DNA from 2 places in the Bowdeniella massiliensis genome. Region 2 is predicted to be linked to the other one. Evidence: riboswitches for the same ligand, from Rfam matches in the RefSeq annotation. Region 2 holds a riboswitch; the other holds the start of a gene.
What was found. Region 2 has a riboswitch for S-adenosylmethionine ahead of MUN85_RS11050 (OsmC family protein). Riboswitches for the same ligand answer to the same signal wherever they lie in the genome.

Region 1: another riboswitch for S-adenosylmethionine. It lies ahead of MUN85_RS00465 (methionine ABC transporter ATP-binding protein); the one in region 2 lies ahead of MUN85_RS11050 (OsmC family protein).

What each region holds. Positions count from the first base shown of each region.
Region 1 is NZ_JALIQR010000001.1:65,290-70,268, forward strand. It holds gene MUN85_RS00445 (MFS transporter) at 1-348, shown strand, start outside; gene MUN85_RS00450 (TetR/AcrR family transcriptional regulator) at 392-967, shown strand; gene MUN85_RS00455 (MauE/DoxX family redox-associated membrane protein) at 977-1,993, shown strand; gene MUN85_RS00460 (alpha/beta hydrolase) at 1,983-3,020, opposite strand; SAM riboswitch class I at 3,079-3,170, shown strand; gene MUN85_RS00465 (methionine ABC transporter ATP-binding protein) at 3,179-4,177, shown strand; gene MUN85_RS00470 (methionine ABC transporter permease) at 4,174-4,929, shown strand.
Region 2 is NZ_JALIQR010000016.1:50,305-55,283, forward strand. It holds gene MUN85_RS11030 (DNA polymerase III subunit gamma and tau) at 1-1,543, opposite strand, end outside; RNA gene ffs (signal recognition particle sRNA small type) at 1,601-1,695, opposite strand; tRNA gene MUN85_RS11040 (tRNA-Ser) at 1,812-1,899, shown strand; gene MUN85_RS11045 (NUDIX hydrolase) at 1,998-2,645, opposite strand; SAM riboswitch class I at 2,717-2,810, shown strand; gene MUN85_RS11050 (OsmC family protein) at 2,960-3,463, shown strand; gene MUN85_RS11055 (sodium:solute symporter family protein) at 3,460-4,979, shown strand, end outside.

The DNA.
Region 1 (4,979 bases), on a different contig from region 2:
ATCGTGTTCACCGTGCCGCTGTTCCACTTCCTCGATGGTGCGACGTTCATGCTCGTCGTCGTCATTGAAATTGTGTTCTGCGTCATGCTCACGACGAATGATGGCACGCTGGCCACGTTCCTGTCCGAAACATTCCCCACCAAGGTGCGTTACACGGGCTTTGCGCTGAGCTTCAATCTGGCCAATGCGATCTTCGGCGGCTCGGCGCCATTCGTCGCGACCTGGCTCGTTAAAGCCACGGGATCAACGCTCGCTCCGGCCTGGTACCTCGTGGCCGTCGCGGTGATGGCGCTCGCGGGAATGATTGCTGCCAAGGAGCGGTCGCACGAACCGCTGCGCACTGAGTAGGCTCAAAAACAGATACTTTCAACGACGAGCTGAGACGAAGACAATGACTGAGACCCCATCGACCCCGGTTGCGCGGCGCGCCCGCGGCGAACTGCGACGGATGGCGCTCGTGGAAGCGGCGGCGGCAATTATCCGCGAGGAGGGGCCCGTCGCCGTCTCCCACCGCGCCGTCGCACGAAGAGTGGGGTGCTCGCTTTCGGCGACGACGTACTACTTCTCCGGCCTCGATGAGCTCCTCACCGAGGCGGGCAAGGTCAACATCCGGATGTGGGCTCGGCGCGCCGAAAAGGTGGCCGAGGACATCGAGAAATCTGCGGCGCCCGAGACGAAGGACGAGGCAATTTCGCTCATCCTGCGCGCCTGCCTGCCGCCGACCGACAGCCTCGAAAACCACTACCTCCAGCTGCTGGAGGCCGCCCGCACCGCACCGGTGGCAACCGCCTATGCGGCCGGGCGTGAGCAGCTCGATGACGCCATCGCGCGGGTGCTGTGCCACGTCGGGATCGACGTCTCGCCTCAGCTCATCGTCGCCGTCGTCGATGGCTCGGCCGTCTCGGCGCTGTCCGAGGGACGCGATGTGCGGCAAACGGCGCGCGAGATGCTCACGCAGATCTTGTAATCTGCAAGCGTGGCCCTCACTGTTGCAACGATTCTTCTCGCCGCTGCCTTCATTGGCAGCGGCGTTGGCAAGCTGCGTCATTCGCCCGGCATCGGGCGCGATATCGCGACGTGGCGGCGGCTCGGCGTGCCGCGCGCGCTCGCGAAGCCGTGGGCGGTGCGCGCCCTGCCGATCGTGGAGCTCGGCCTTGCGATCGCGTTGCTGCTGCCCGCAGCCTTCGGCGTCGCTGCGGCCGCGGGCCTGCTCGCCCTGCTGATCATCTTCACGCTGCTCGTGACCGCGGCCGTCGCCTCGGGACGCGGCACGCCCTGCCACTGCTTTGGCGAGTCCTCGGCTCCCATGTCGTACGCGACCGTGGCTCGCAACCTCGGACTGTTGGCGCTCGCGGGCCTGGCGCTTGCCGCGCACCTGATGCGCGTCGGGCCGTGGGATTACGCCGCGGCGCACCCGGTGGGCTTTGCGGCGAGCGTCGCCGTCGCCGCGGCCGGGCTGCTGGCGGCGTGGGGCTACCTGGCCGGCGAGCGCTCCGGCGCGCGCGATGAGGGCGTGCAGGAGGCCTATCGGCAGGCCGAAGCCGAGCTTCAGGCGCGCCGCAACGACTATGTGCGCTCGGCCGTTCCCGTGCTCGATGTGCAACGTGCCGACGGCGAGATCGTCGCGCTACCCTACCTCGCGACCGAGCACGCCGTCGTCCTCGTGAACATAACCTCGGCATGCCACGCGTGCGAGGAGGTCACCGATCGCCTCGCGCACTACCGCGAACGGCTCGATGACGTCGTCGAGGTCGTCGCGCTCGTCGCTGACGACGATGACGCGGCCGCCGAGCGCGCGGGCGCCGCCGTGACCGTCGTGCGCGATCCGGCAGGCAGGACGGCGCGGGCAATGCGCCTTGCGACGCCTAGCGCGATGCTCCTCGGCACGGATTCCTATCTCGCGGGCGGTCCCGTCGCGGGGCGGCAAGCGATCGAAGATTTCATCGAGGACGTCGCCGCGGAGCTCATCGCGGCCGGGATGCTCACGCCCTAAAGAGCGTCAGATCGGCGAAGTCGGTGATGCGCCGCAGGTAGGTCTCGCGCGCCGCGGGCCCCGAGAGCGCGAGATCGTGCTTCCCGTCCTCGATGGCGTATGTCTGGGCGTTCACGCCTACGCACATCGCGCGACCGGTCATGTCCGCAACGTCGAGCACGACGTCGCTTGTCGCCACTTCGTCGGCGGTGGGGTGGGAGTTATTGCCCGAGCGTGCGGAGTGGCAAATGAGGGTCGCGATATCGAGGTGAAGACCACGCGCGAGGCGGCGCTGGGCGGAGCACACCGAGGCGAGCGTCGCCGCCCGCATGGGGAAGCCGTCGATCGGTTTCAGCATCGGGTCGATGCCCCAGCGCCCGGAGTCATACTCGATGAGGTCATGCGTGTATGCCGGGTCGAGGGTCGCTACCTGCTGGGTCGGCGCAATGCGAGCGAGGGCAGCGACGCCGAGCGGCGCGGCGAGGCGCGTGAGGGGATTGGCGTTGAGGCCGAACCATGGCGAATTGAGGATCAACGCGTCGGGCGCGAGCGGGTGGCGCGTGCGATCCGGCAGCCCGCGCGAGCGCGTGGGGTGCGCGGCGGGGGAGGAGAGGTAGGCGTACATGACGGCCTGCAAGCCGCCCGTGGAGTGGCCGAGGATCGCGATCTGGTCGTAGCGCTCGCGTAGCGCGCGCATCGCGAGCGCGATGTCTTCGTGCCGGATGCGCAGGTCGGGCAGGTATTCCGGCAGTGGAACCTCCCCGCTTTGCGGGTCGGGCAGGAGGTTGCGGCCCTGGGCTCGCATGTCGAGTGCGAAGAATTCAAACCCGCGCTCGCGCCACGCCGTCGCGTGCTCGGTTTGGAAGAAATAGTCGGAATAGCCCGGCAGGTAGAGAATCGCTCGCTGCGCATCAGGCAGGAGTTCCGCATGGTGGACCAGCGTGGCCGTCGTCGCACGCGGCATCGAGGGGGCTTCTGTTACGCGAAATTGTCGCGAAATATAGCCGTCGAGAATGTCGGGGACGCGGGGTAGCTCGCTGAGATTCATGACTCAATTCTCACACCATGGTCGCACGCAGCGCGAAGTTTCGTTTAAGCTAGCGTCGGAACCATCCAGAGCAGCTGAGAGACCCGGCTCGATGACGCTGCAGCAACCCCCCATTACGGGCGAGGGTGCTACCGCCGGGACCGATGGAGGCACACCCGGTGATAACCCTCGAGTCAGTTGGTAAGACCTACGGCTCCGTGACAGCCCTGCACGACGTGACGTTGAGCGTCGCACGCGGCACCATTCACGGCATCGTAGGTCCTTCTGGCGCGGGAAAGTCGACGCTCGTCGGCTGCCTGACCGGGCTCGTCACCCCCACTTCGGGCCGCGTCGTCGTCGACGATGTTGAAGTATCCGCCGCCCACGCCCGCTCCCGGCGCGCGCTGCGCCGCCGTATCGGAATGGTCTTCCAGCACGTCAACCTGTTCGACCAGCGCACCGCCGCGAAGAACATCGCCTACCCGCTTCAAATCATGCGCACTCCGAAGGGCGATATTGCTAAGCGCGTAGCCGAACTCCTGGAGATCGTCGGCCTGACCGGCAGGGGAGATTCCTATCCCTCCCAGCTCTCGGGCGGGCAGAAGCAGCGCGTCGGCATTGCGCGAGCCCTTGCGACCCGCCCGCCGGTGCTCCTGGCCGATGAGCCGACCTCCGCGCTCGATACCGAGACGACGACTTCGATCCTGCAGTTGTTGCGCGAGGTGTGCGATCAGCTCGGCGTCACGATCGTCATCGTCACCCACGAGATGAGCGTCGTGCGCGAGATCTGCGACTCGGTGACGCTGCTGAGCGCCGGCGAGGTCGCGGAAACCGGCACGCTCGAGGAGATCATCTCCGATAAGACGAGCCGACTGGCACGCGCCCTGGTACCGCCGCCGTCGATCCCCGACGACGGCTACCTCGATGGCTACACCATCTTGGACGTCATGTTCACCTCCCACCCTGGCGAGCCTACGGGCGCGCGCGTGCTCTCGGCCGTTGCGAATCTCGGCGGCGATATCGCGGCCGGAACCTTCGAGACCATCGGCTCCGCGCAGGTGGGACGCCTCGCGGTATCCGTCCCGCCCGACGTCGCCGGTGAGGCGCGCGACGCGCTGTGGCGCGAAGGCCATGCGGTGCAGATCCGCCGCGAGAACGGAGTGGAGGTCGAGCTGTGAGCATTCTTGGATACGCCGCTGCCGTCAGCGCCAGCCACACCCCGGCCCTCGCCGATATCGCCACTCGGCTGCTCGCTACGGACAAGCCGACCTGGTTCGATAACCCCGCGATCTCGCGCCGGCTGTGGCCCGCGACGCTGGAGACCCTCTACATGACGGGCCTCAGCTCACTCATCACGGTCCTGCTCGGGTTGCCGCTCGGCCTGCTGCTCGTCGCCACCTCCAAGCGTGGCGTCCTTGCCAACCGGACCGTCAACTCGGTCCTCGGGGCGATCGTCAACGTCGGGCGTTCGATTCCCTTCATCATCCTGATGATTGCGCTCATCCCCTTCACGCGCTTTGTCATGGGCTCGGCGATCGGGTGGACGTCAGCCGTGCTGCCCCTTGCGGTCGCGGCAATCCCGTTCTTCGCGCGCCTCGTCGAAACGAGCGTCCTTGCCGTCGATCCGGGCAAGGTCGAGGCGGCCACGATGATGGGCGCCACCGGCCGCCAGGTGATGTTCGGTGTGCAGGTACGAGAAGCCCTGCCCGGAATCGTCCAGGGCATTACGGTCCTCATCATCACGATCGTCGGCTACTCCGCGATCGCGGGCGTCCTCGGCGGCGGCGGGCTTGGCACCCTTGCCTACAACTACGGCTACCAGCGCTACCAGACCGACACGATGATCGCGACCGTCGTCATCATCGTTCTCATCGTCCAGCTCGTGCAGATGATGGGCGACATGTTGAGCCGGTTGGTGGACCACCGCTAGGCACCCGCCAACCGGAGCGAACAGCTTCAGGCCAGCACCCTCACAACCCC
Region 2 (4,979 bases):
GATCCTGCACGAGGGTCCACGTAACACGGCTGATGCCTTTGAGCACCTCCAGCACTTCGTCCCAGCGCCGGCGCAACATGTCGGCGTCCTCGGCCGATGCGCCCCGCTCCGCTTCGGCGGGTGCGGGCGCCTGCTTTGGTTCGCGTTGCGCTTCGGGTGCTGGTGCCTGCTTCGGCTCGCGTTGTGCCTCCGGCGCGGGCTGTGGCTGCTCCTTGCGCTCGGGCTCGGGCACCTGCTGCGCTCGCTCCTCGCGCGCCGGCTCGGGCTTGCTCGCAGCGGGTGCGGGCTCTGGCCGTTGCGGGGCGTTAGGCTGCTGCTCCTGTCCGCTCGCCCTACCGAATTTTGGCATCTGCGGCAGGGGCCGGTCCGCGGGGCGGGGCATCCGCTCGGCAGGAACGCTCCCCTGCGCCGGTACGGCCTCAGCTGCGGGAGCCTCGGGCTGCGTCTGGGCGAGGATGAGCCGGGCACACAACAGCTCGAGCTGCAGCCTGGGCGATGTCGCGCCGGACATATCGATCAGCGCGTCGTGCACCGCATCCGCCGAGACCGATGCGCGGCGGGCCCCGAGTTGGCTCGCCTGGTGAGCCATGCGTTCGAGCTGATCATCGGGAACGCCGTGGATGGCGTCACGTCCCGCATCGCCCGCGATCGCGAGGACGACGAGGTCGCGGAGTCGCTGCAGCAGGTCCTCGGTAAAACGCTTGGGATCGTGACCGGATTCGACGACGTGGTCAACGACGCGGAACAGTGCCGCGCCATCGATGCCCGACATTGCGCCGACGGCATCATCAAGCAGCCCCGCCGAGGTGTAGCCCAACAGCTGGGCTGCGCGCTCGTAGCCAATCTCGCCGTCGATGGCGCCGGCCATGAGTTGGTCGAGCACGGAAAGCGAATCACGCACCGATCCCCCGCCGGCACGCACGACGAGCGGCACTACGCCCTTGTCGATCTGGATGCTCTCGGCCTCGCACAGGTGGTTGAGGTAGGCGGAGAGTTGCTCGGGCGGAACCAGGCGGAAGGGGTAGTGATGCGTGCGCGAGCGAATCGTGCCGATGACCTTTTCCGGCTCGGTCGTCGCGAAGATGAACTTCACATGCGCGGGCGGCTCTTCAACGATCTTCAGCAGAGCGTTAAACCCCTGCGGCGTGACCATGTGGGCCTCATCGAGGATGAAGATTTTGAACCGATCCCGCGCGGGAGCAAAGGCGGCGCGCTCGCGCAGGTCGCGGGCATCATCGACGCCATTGTGGGAGGCCGCGTCAATCTCAACGACGTCTAGCGAACCGCTGCCGCCGCGGGCGAGATCCACACACGACGGGCATGTCCCGCATGGAGTGTCCGTCGGGCCTTCGGCGCAGTTCAGGCAGCGCGCAAAGATTCGCGCCGACGTTGTTTTACCGCAGCCGCGCGGCCCCGAAAACAAGTAGGCGTGAGAGATTCGGTCAGCCCGCAATGCCGCGGTCAGCGGTTCGGTGACATGCTCTTGCCCGATCACTTCAGCAAAGGTCTCGGGTCGATAGCGGCGATACAGGGCGGTACTCACCCTTGAAGCATAGGGCGAAGGACGGACATCGTCAGCCCGGTCAAGCAGCCTGGGGATAGCAAGGACCCCCACGCACCCGCCAGAGCTCACTTACCCTTGCTGCATTCCTGCCCTGGGGGAGTTGGGTGAGATAACGTCACGTGGGGGCCACCGACTACTGTAACCGATAGTTGCGGTCATCGTCACGTCGGCAAAGCTGCGCCAGATTCGACGCTGGCCCACAAAGCCGCTAATATTACTGATTGCACATCATCGATGTGTCCATCCAGGAGGATTCGCCTAGTGGCCTATGGCGCACGCTTGGAAAGCGTGTTGGGTGCAAGCCCTCGGGGGTTCGAATCCCCCATCCTCCGCCACATTTTTCGCGATGATTATGCGAAAAACACGCCCTGCTAGTAGCCCGCCTACCGGCAGGGTTTCGTGCATTTATCGGTCATAGCAGCAAGGACACGACCTAGCGAACCTCGGGCCGGAAGAAGTCCATCGGAACATCGAGCTGCTTGGCGTGGTCCCAAGGTTGCGCCCAGCCCCCGATCTCGATCAGCCCATCCAGCAGATGAGCGGTAAAGCCCCAGATAAAGAGGTCATCGACGACGAAGGCGGGACCTTTATAGCCGTGCATGAGGGTCGCGGTCGCACGATGATCGGGATCGGCGAGCTGGGAGATGTGAAGCTGGTGGACACTCGCGACCTCGCCGGTGTCCTTGGCATAAAGCTCGCCCGGCTCCCCCACCGTGCCAACGACGGGCGTGACGGCAAAATCCGAGCCACCGGTCCGGTGGTCCGCGAGATGCCCGAGGACCCGCACCCGCTCGGGGGCGAGGTCCACTTCCTCGTGGGCTTCGCGCAACGCCGCTTCAATCGCATTCTCGCCGGCTTCGATGGATCCACCGGGAAGCGCGACTTGGCCCGGGTGGGATCGTAGCGCCGCGGCGCGGCGCACCATGATGATGACCGGATCCTCCTCGTGGCTGAGGGCGGCAAGGACTGCGGCCGTCCGCAGTTTGCGGCCATCGTCGGTCACAGCGAGGGGCCGCTCGGCACTCGGAACGGAGGCGAGGTGGGTGCGAAGCCGCTCTTCCCAGGCAAACGTCGAGCTCATAGGCTCACCCTAGCGTCCATCATGCGGACGGCAGGGGGTGATGGGAGCAAGCGCTCGTTAGGTTGGCGGGACATCTATCCAGAGCAGCCGAGAGTCCTGGCTCGATAACGCTGCAGCAACCCGCCGCCCATGCGGCCCCGGTGCTAACGCCAGGTGCGATGGAGGTTTTGTCCATGACACGAATGCTCGCCGCGGTGTGAGACCGCAGTTACCCCGGCACTGCTCGGGGTACGACGCCCCACCCCATCCCGTAGCCACGGCAGATTTCTGCCCAACTTCGGCCTGCCGTTGGCGTCCTACCGTGAGGACTATTCATGTCTACCGCTACTACTGTTGATACCCCTGCGATCGCGTCCACCCCGCAACTCAAGTCGATCCGCGCCCGCGGCACCTGGACCGGAGCGCTCCGCACCGATGTTGAGGTCGGCTCGTTTTCCTTTACGACGGGCGAGCCCGTCGCGCTCGGCGGAGATAATTCCGCCCCCACCCCGATGGATTACGTCGTCGGTGGATTCCTGGGCTGCCTGACAGTGCTCATTGAGCTCGTAGCCCGCGAGCGCGGCATCGATATCGCCGTCATCCGCCACACGGCGACGGCCAAGCTCGACCGTCGCGGCTTTGCCGGGCTTGCTGACGTCAGCCCGTCATTCACCTCGCTCGAAGCGACGGTGTGGGTTGAGGCCACCGCGCTGACTGATGAGTTTGCTGAGCTCATTGACCAGGTAGAAAAGCGCTGCCCGGCCTACAACCTGTTCCACCAGGCCGGCTGCACGCCCGAGGTCACCTGGCTGCTCAACGGCGCTGAGGTAAGCGCGTGAGCAGCGTCGGCATCTGGACGGTGACACTCGCGCTCGGGTACACCCTCTTCCTTATTCTCGGCCCGCGTGCTCTCGCGGGCCGAGCCGGCGGCGCTGCGGACTTCTTTGTCGGCGGGCGATCCTTTTCACCGTGGACCGTGGCAGTGTGCATCACCGGCCTGTTCTCGGGCTCATCGTTTATCGCGATCCTCGAGTTGAGCTACCGCACCGGGGTTTCCGCGCTATGGTACGGCGTCGCTGAGATCACGCAGATCCTGCTCATTGCGCTACTACTCGTCGCCCCGCTGCGACAGCGCCTCGTCGTCACCGTCTCCGGGCTCATCGGCGATCGTTACGGCCGACTCGCGCGCGGCATTGCGGGCGGTATTACAGCCTTCACGTTCCCCATGTGGGCCGTGGCGACGGCAATCGCCTTCGCCTCCGCGCTGCACGTCGTGACCGGCCTGCCCGTGCACCTAACCGTCATCTTTACTGCCCTGCTGCTGTTGGCCTATCTCGCGGCCGGCGGCATGCGCTCGGTCGCGTTCGCCCAGACCTCGAACTGTGTCGCATTCGCCTTCATGCTGGGCGTGGGCGCCGTCGCGGTCCTTGGCACACCGGGGCTGCCCGCGCTCGCAGCCGCAAGCGATCAGCGGCCGGAACTGTTCTCCCTGTCCAGCGCCGGAACCGGGCTCATCGTCGCCTGGTTCGGTACGTTCATCGTCAACGTGCTGCTCGCGCAGGCGGCGTTCCAGATGTCGCTATCGTGCCGCACGCCCGCCGCTGGCCGGCAGGGGCTGATCACGGCCGCGTGGCTCGCGGTGCCGTTCATCGTGATCGGTACCCTCATCGGAATCGCGGCAGCCCTGACGCTGCCGGGCGCCTCCAACGGTCTCATTGGCGTCGCCCAATACGTCGCGTCCGCGGTGCCCGCTCCCCTGGCGGCCTTGTTCTTCCTCGGCATCTGGGCGTGCGCCCTCGGTTGGGGTGGACCGTGCCAGTTCTCCGGCGCGACGAGCCTTGGGCGCGACGTCGGACTCGCGATCCGCCCCGATGCGAGCCCCGAGCAGCTCGTGACGTGGACACGGCGATCGCTCGTCGTGCTTACCGTCGTGATGATCGCCTTTGCGTTTGCGCGTACGAGCGAATCGGCCTGGTGGAACGTGCTCGCGTGGACGTTGCGCAATGGCGCTACGCTCGCCCCCATCATCGGGGTGCTGTTCTGGCCACTCGCCACCCGCCGAGCAGCTCTTTCCGCAATGGCGGGCGGGTTCGGCGCGGGTCTCGCCTGGTACCAGCTCGGTGGTTGGCAGCCGGCGACGTTCCACCTCGGAGTCCATCCCGTGTGGATCGGAATGGGGACGAACCTCCTCATCCTGCTGGCGGTCACGCTCACCGAGCAGCGAACAGTCCTCGCGGTGACGCGCGATCACTCACTGCGACGCTCGGGAGGGATCCTCGGCTTCGCGGCGCTCAGCATCGCCGCTACCACTGCGCTCGCATTCGGGTGGCTCCACGAACGCGGCCTGCTGGGACT